One region of the Mesorhizobium sp. M2A.F.Ca.ET.067.02.1.1 genome, then DNA from elsewhere that is predicted to be linked to it. Evidence: riboswitches for the same ligand, from Rfam matches in the RefSeq annotation. Region 1 holds a riboswitch; each other region holds the start of a gene.
What was found. A riboswitch is a leader RNA that binds a small molecule or an ion and turns the genes downstream of it on or off. The one in region 1 is predicted to bind thiamine pyrophosphate.
Positions count from the first base shown of each region.

Region 2: it holds a riboswitch for thiamine pyrophosphate, as region 1 does, so the genes downstream of both, thiC (phosphomethylpyrimidine synthase ThiC) here and EOA28_RS07385 (YkoF family thiamine/hydroxymethylpyrimidine-binding protein) in region 1, are expected to answer to the same signal.
Region 3: it holds a riboswitch for thiamine pyrophosphate, as region 1 does, so the genes downstream of both, thiC (phosphomethylpyrimidine synthase ThiC) here and EOA28_RS07385 (YkoF family thiamine/hydroxymethylpyrimidine-binding protein) in region 1, are expected to answer to the same signal.

Region 1 is NZ_RZSB01000054.1:9,448-11,642, forward strand. It holds gene EOA28_RS07380 (ABC transporter permease) at 1-465, opposite strand, end outside; gene EOA28_RS07385 (YkoF family thiamine/hydroxymethylpyrimidine-binding protein) at 704-1,312, opposite strand; TPP riboswitch at 1,303-1,415, opposite strand; gene EOA28_RS07390 (GSU2403 family nucleotidyltransferase fold protein) at 1,607-2,195, shown strand, end outside.
Region 2 is NZ_RZSB01000004.1:52,844-55,038, forward strand. It holds gene EOA28_RS01390 (MFS transporter) at 1-878, shown strand, start outside; TPP riboswitch at 879-990, shown strand; partial or broken gene thiC (phosphomethylpyrimidine synthase ThiC) at 1,103-2,195, shown strand, end outside.
Region 3 is NZ_RZSB01000002.1:31,212-33,406, reverse strand. It holds gene EOA28_RS00530 (hypothetical protein) at 590-817, shown strand; TPP riboswitch at 939-1,055, shown strand; gene thiC (phosphomethylpyrimidine synthase ThiC) at 1,159-2,195, shown strand, end outside.

The DNA.
Region 1 (2,195 bases):
CGCGACCAGCAGGATCTTCGGCAAGAGGCCGAAGCCGAACCACAAGACCACCAGCGGCGCGATCGCCACCAACGGCAAAGTCTGGCTGGCGATCAGCAGCGGAAACAGCGCGCGGCGCAGCGGGGCCAGGAAGTCGACTAGCGCCGAAAGCACGAAGGCGGCGGCGAGCGAGCAGGCGAAGCCGGCAAGCGTGGCGCGGATGGTGGGCAGCGTGTTTTCGGCAAGTGCCGCGCGGTTTTGCCAGGCTTGCGCCAGCACGCGGGTGGGCGCCGGAAGCACGGTAGGCGCGATGCCGCCGAGACGGGCGTAGAACTCCCAAGCGAGGAGCAGCAACGTAAACGCGAGGGCGGCGGGAGCGATTTTGGCGAAGGTCGCCGTGAGAGCCAATCTCCCCCCTTGTGGGGGAGATGTCCGGCAGGACAGAGGGGGGCGCGAAGGAACGCCTCCCTGCGAAACTTGCCCCATAGCATCCGACGAAGGCTGCGCTTGCGAACGCCTGACATGCCGGCGGGACAGCGCCCCCCTCTGCCTTGCCAGGCATCTCCCCCACAAGGGGGGAGATTGGCCTTCACCTCGGCTTTCGCCAATCGCCGAAGGCTGCGCTCCCTCTTCAGAGAGGCGGTCAGATATGGGGCCCTCTCCCCCATGCAATAGGTCATACCAAACAGCCACGATAACTCTCCTCGACAGCTCGAGCTTGCGCTCAAACCGCGGTCGGGCTGTTGGCCGAAATGGTGATGTCGAGGGTCACATGCCCCGCGCCGGGTCCGAAGTGGCAGAAGGCTTCGTTGAGCGTGGCGAACACCGCGCCGGCGTCGCCGCGCAGCCTGGTGCAGAAGTTCTTGGAACGGTCGAACACGCCGGACTGTTTCAGGAAGTCGATGCAGCCATAGATCTCGTCCATGTGATCGCCCGTGCCCATCACATAGAGCGAGAATTGCGCTGCCACCGGCTGGTCGGTCGAGGGCGTCGACCGCACGGCGCCGAGCGCCGCGCGTTTGCGCTCGTCGAGCGGGACCGCCGGGCCGCCGATCTCGTCGGAACGGCAGATCGGGTCGTCCGGCTCGCCGGGGCAGCCGCGCGAGACGGCGGCCGACAGCACGCAATGCCTGCCGCTTTTGGCCGCTGCCACGAAGAGGTCGCGCATCGCCGGGAACAGCACTTCGGGCGGCCCGACCAGCAGCGTCGAGATGTCGTCGGTCTCGATCCTCAGCCTGTCGCGGTAAGGATCGAGCGCGCCCAACGCGCCGAGGATGACGCCGACGAAATCGTCGGCCATGGGATAAAGGGAAATCTGTGCGCCGGAAAACATGGCCCGCCTCGCTCCGCTGGTATTATCCAGATCAGCTTTAGGGTCCGGAGGCTTGCCGCCACCATCTCAGCCCCGACCGTACGGAGCACCCCTGTGGATGGGCGCGTTAAAGCACTGTTTGCCGGGTTGGGGAAGCGGTTTTTTGCGACGCCAGTTGGGCCACGAGTCTCATCTCCCCTAGGGGAGATGCCGGTGGTTATAAGATTTTCACGAATTTCTTAGAACTTGCAATCGACCTAGCGCCGCAGTTATAAGAAAATTGCAGGAATCTTATAACGCACAATAGCAGCGCCCATGAAGACCATCGACCTCGCCTACCGCACCCTTTACGCCGAGTTGGTGCAGCGCAGCCTCGATGCTTCCTTCGAGACGGATTTCTCGACGGCGGGCAATTTCGTGCGCGTGCCGGTGAAGGGCCGCGACTACTGGTATTTCGAGGAAACCCGCCCCGAGAAAAAGAGGCGTTATGTCGGTCCGGCCGAGGATCCCGAGATCGCCAGTCGGGTTGCGGCCTTCAGGGAGATCAAGGGCGATCTCAGGAGCCGCCGCAAGCTGGTCTCCACGCTTGTCCGCGATGCCGGCCTGACCGCACCCGAGACCTTCACCGGCGATGTCGTCGAGGCGCTGGAAAAGGCGGGGCTCTTCCGGCTGCGCGCGGTGCTGGTGGGCACCGTCGCTTTCCAGACCTATGCCGGGCATCTCGGGGTGCGATTGCCGGGTGCCGCGCTGCAGACAGGCGATGCCGATTTCGCACAGTTCCATTCCGTTTCGGCCGAAGTGGAAGACAGCATGCCGCCGGTCATCGACGTGCTGAAGGCAGTCGATCCGACGTTTCGCGAAATCCCGCACCGGACCGATGCCGGCCGCGCGACGCAGTACGAGA
Region 2 (2,195 bases), on a different contig from region 1:
CCGCAGCGTTGGAGCGTTTTTTGCACCGGCAGGTAATGTCGTCATTCCATGCCGTGTTCAGTTTTGGAAGCTTGGCCGGCGCTTTGGTCGTGGGTCAAATACTGTCGCGCGGCGGCGCTCTGAACCTCTGCCTCGGCGTGACGGGAATTGGTGTTGCAGTGATTGCTCCCGTCGCCTGGATTGGTTGGAACAAGTCAAGCTGGATCCACATCCCTCCCGCCCCTGTCGAGACGAAGGATGCTCAGCTCCAGGGCGTCTTCAAGACCCATCTCTACCTGCTTGGCGGTCTCGCATTTCTAGGAATGCTGGCCGAGGGCGGAATGATGGATTGGAGCGCCATCTACATCGTGACGCGATCCGGTGCAGCAGAGAGCACTGGAGCCTACGGCTTCGCTGCATTCGCGACGATGATGGCAATGGGACGCTTGTTCGGTGATGCCATCGCCAACCGAATCGGTCAGATGCGCACGTTGCGCTACTGCGCTGTGGTTTGCGCAGCTTCAGTGGTCGCAATAATCCTCATGGGCGGCAATCTTACCGTTGCTCTCGTGGCGCTAACGGTGTGTGGTCTCGGCCTTGCCAACATTGTGCCTACTCTTTTTGCGGCGGCTGGTCGTGTGGGCGGCACGTCCGTTGCTCGTGCCATGTCAACTGTGACGACGATGGGATATGCCGGACTGCTGCTGGGACCAGGATTGCTGGGGCTGATCGCTCAAATCTCCTCGCTCGCCGCCAGCTTCGGGGTCATCGCGCTGGCATTCGTCGCAATTTCTTTCTCGACGCGGTCCCTGACGCATACCAACGGCCACTTGCAGGGCTCATTTAAGGCGGCAAGCGCTGCAAGCGTTGACAGCGCGACCTCCCATCGTCCATCTTAAGCGCCTCACCAGGGGAGTCCCGGCAAGGGGCTGAGATACTGCTATTGCGCGCAGTGACCCGTTGAACCTGATCCAGTTCATACTGGCGTAGGGACGGTGCGAGGTTTCGCGGGTCGGCAATCCGGCTTCGGTATTCGGGCAGTGCCCGTCTTCCAGGCGAAGCGTCACTTCCTCCTCTTCGCGTGGACTGGGTCTCCGTTGCACTCGAGCAAGGAGGCTCACTCATGAATGCCCACACCCCGACCGTCACTGTCGGCGAATTGCCCGCTTCGAAGAAAGTCCACAAACCGGGCCAACTTCACCCGGGCCTGCGTGTCCCGATGCGCGAGATCTCGGTTCATCCGAGCGCCGGCGAACCGCCGGTCACGGTGTACGACTCGTCCGGTCCCTACACCGACGCGACGGGGAAGACCGAGATCGAGCGCGGCTTGCCGCGGTTGCGCGAGGCGTGGATCGAGGCACGCTGCGATGTCGAGCGCTACGAGGGCCGCACGATCAGGCCCGAGGACAACGGCTTCGTCTCGGCTGATCGCCTGACGCCGGAGTTCCCGGTGCGCAACAGGCCGTTGCGCGCCACTGGCGGCCGTGCCGTCACCCAGCTTGCCTACGCACGCGCCGGCATGATCACGCCGGAAATGGAGTTCGTCGCCATCCGCGAAAACCTCGGCCGCGAGCAGTTGCGTTCGAAACTTCAACGCGATGGCGAGAGCTTCGGCGCGGCGATCCCGGACTTCGTCACGCCGGAATTCGTGCGCGACGAGGTGGCGCGCGGCCGCGCCATCATCCCGTCCAACATCAACCATCCCGAGAGCGAGCCGATGATCATCGGCCGCAACTTCCTGGTCAAGATCAACGCCAATATCGGCAATTCGGCCGTCACCTCGTCGATGGCTGAAGAGGTCGAGAAGATGGTGTGGGCGATCCGCTGGGGCGCCGATACGGTGATGGACCTCTCGACCGGCCGCAACATCCACAACATCCGCGACTGGATCGTGCGCAACGCGCCGGTGCCGATCGGCACGGTGCCGCTCTACCAGGCACTGGAGAAGGTCGGCGGGATTGCCGAGGCGCTGACCTGGGAGGTCTATCGCGATACGCTGATCGAGCAGGCCGAGCAGGGCGTCGACTATTTCACGATCCACGCCGGCGTGCGCCTGCCCTACATTCCGCTCACCGTCGACCGCGTCACCGGCATCGTGTCGCGCGGCGGCTCGATCATGGCCAAGTGCTGCCTGCACCACCACAAGGAGAGCTTCCTCTACGAGCATTTCGAGGAGATCTGCGACATCTGCCGTACCTATGACGTGGCGTTCTCGC
Region 3 (2,195 bases), on a different contig from region 1:
CAAAAAAGAGGTGACCCCCAAAGGCCGCTCTCGAGACCGCAAGTCTGAGCCGCTAACGCATTGCGATAACCAGGCTGTCCGAACTGGGCGTCGATGCCTTCCTCGACCAGGTCGCGGTAGGCGGCGATCTCATCTACCGCATGCATAGCCAAGCCAGAGAAGTTTTCGGCAGCGGAATTCTCGGTCGCTTCCCCTTTTATGACTAGAGGGTGCGGCCGATCCGGCCGCGACGATCTCGCAGGGATTGCCATATACGGCAACACGAACACCGGCGGATCAATACTCGGATAATGGCGGCCGGCTATGTAGCGATCGATCGCGCACCAACATATCAATGCAATAGCTTAGTTGCTTTCAAAGGCGGGTCTCTACGAACTGCAAGCAAGCTAAACGATTGCGTCAACTCTTCCTCGCAGAGCGAAAACTCCGCGCCCACGCGATTTCTCTGCTGGAACAGCGGCACATCCTCAGCGCCAGGACACGGCCGCCGCCGTCGGGTTTTACGAAGCCGGTGATTGCATAAGTTGCCCGCAAGATATCATTGGTATCGGGAACGCCGCCGATGCCGCATCCTGAATAGAGCGGCCGCTTGCACCTGCCAGCCCGACGACCAGATCATATCTGCAACTCCATCTACCTGGACGTGGTGCAAATCACCTCGCTGAAGCCGCAAATCGTCGCCTTCGACCAGGATAACCACATCCGTGACCGCCTGAGCTACTCGGTCGATCTCGACGCACATGGCCGATACAGTTTTTCCATCCTTCACGAAGCGAATGAGACTTTGGCCATTCCAGCCCTGGTCTACGGGGCGTGACTTGTCCCCGATGCATGCGCGAGCTCTCCGCTCGGCCGGCCGCCGGACGTCGCCACCGGCCGAAGGCGCCCGAAGGCGCCCGAAGGCGCTTGACAAAGCAGCACCGGCCCATTCAACTTGAGGCATTCACCAGGGGAGTCCCGGTAAGGGGCTGAGATACTGCTGGCTTTCGCGGCGCAGTGACCCGTTGAACCTGATCCAGTTCATACTGGCGTAGGGACGGTGCAAGCGCTTTGCGGGAGTTTACGCCCGAGGTCCTGCTGCAGCAGGTCTACAGAAGCGTCTTTTCATCCTTCCGGCACAGAACTGGGTCTCCAATGCATGAGCAAAGGAGCCTCACGATGAATGCCCTCACCCCCGCCGTGTCGACGGGACCACTGCCCGCCTCGCGGAAAATCCACAAGCCCGGCGTCCTCTACCCGCAGATCAGGGTGCCGATGCGCGAGATTTCCGTCCATCCGACGGCCGGCGAACCGCCCGTCACCGTCTACGATCCGTCCGGCCCCTACACCGATCCATCAGTCCAAACCAGCATCGAAAAAGGCCTTGCCCGGCTTCGCCACGAATGGGTCACGGCGCGTTGCGATGTCGAAGCCTATGACGGCCGCCACGTCCGGCCGGAAGACAATGGATTCGCCACCGGCGAGCGCCTGACACCGGAATTTCCGATACGCAATCGGCCGCTCAAGGCCAAGCAGGGCAAGGCGGTGACCCAACTTGCCTATGCGCGCGCCGGCATCATCACGCCAGAAATGGAGTTCGTAGCCATCCGCGAGAATCTCGGCCGCGAGGTGATGCGCGGCAAGCTGCAACGCGACGGCGAAGCCTTCGGCGCGGCGATCCCAGATTTCGTCACACCCGAATTCGTGCGCGACGAGGTGGCGCGCGGACGCGCAATCATTCCCGCCAACATCAATCATCCCGAGAGCGAACCGATGATCATCGGGCGAAATTTCCTGGTGAAGATCAACGCCAACATCGGTAACTCGGCTGTCACATCGTCGATGGCCGAAGAGGTCGAAAAGATGGTGTGGGCGATCCGCTGGGGCGCCGATACGGTGATGGACCTGTCGACCGGCCGCAACATCCACAACATCCGCGACTGGATCGTGCGCAATGCACCGGTGCCGATCGGCACGGTGCCGCTCTATCAGGCGCTCGAAAAGGTCGGCGGCATCGCCGAGGACCTCAACTGGGAGGTCTATCGCGACACGCTGATCGAGCAGGCCGAGCAAGGCGTCGACTATTTCACCATCCACGCCGGCGTGCGGCTGCACTACATACCGCTGACCGTCGACCGGGTCACGGGCATCGTCTCGCGCGGCGGCTCGATCATGGCCAAATGGTGCCTGCACCATCACCGGGAGAGCTTCCTCTA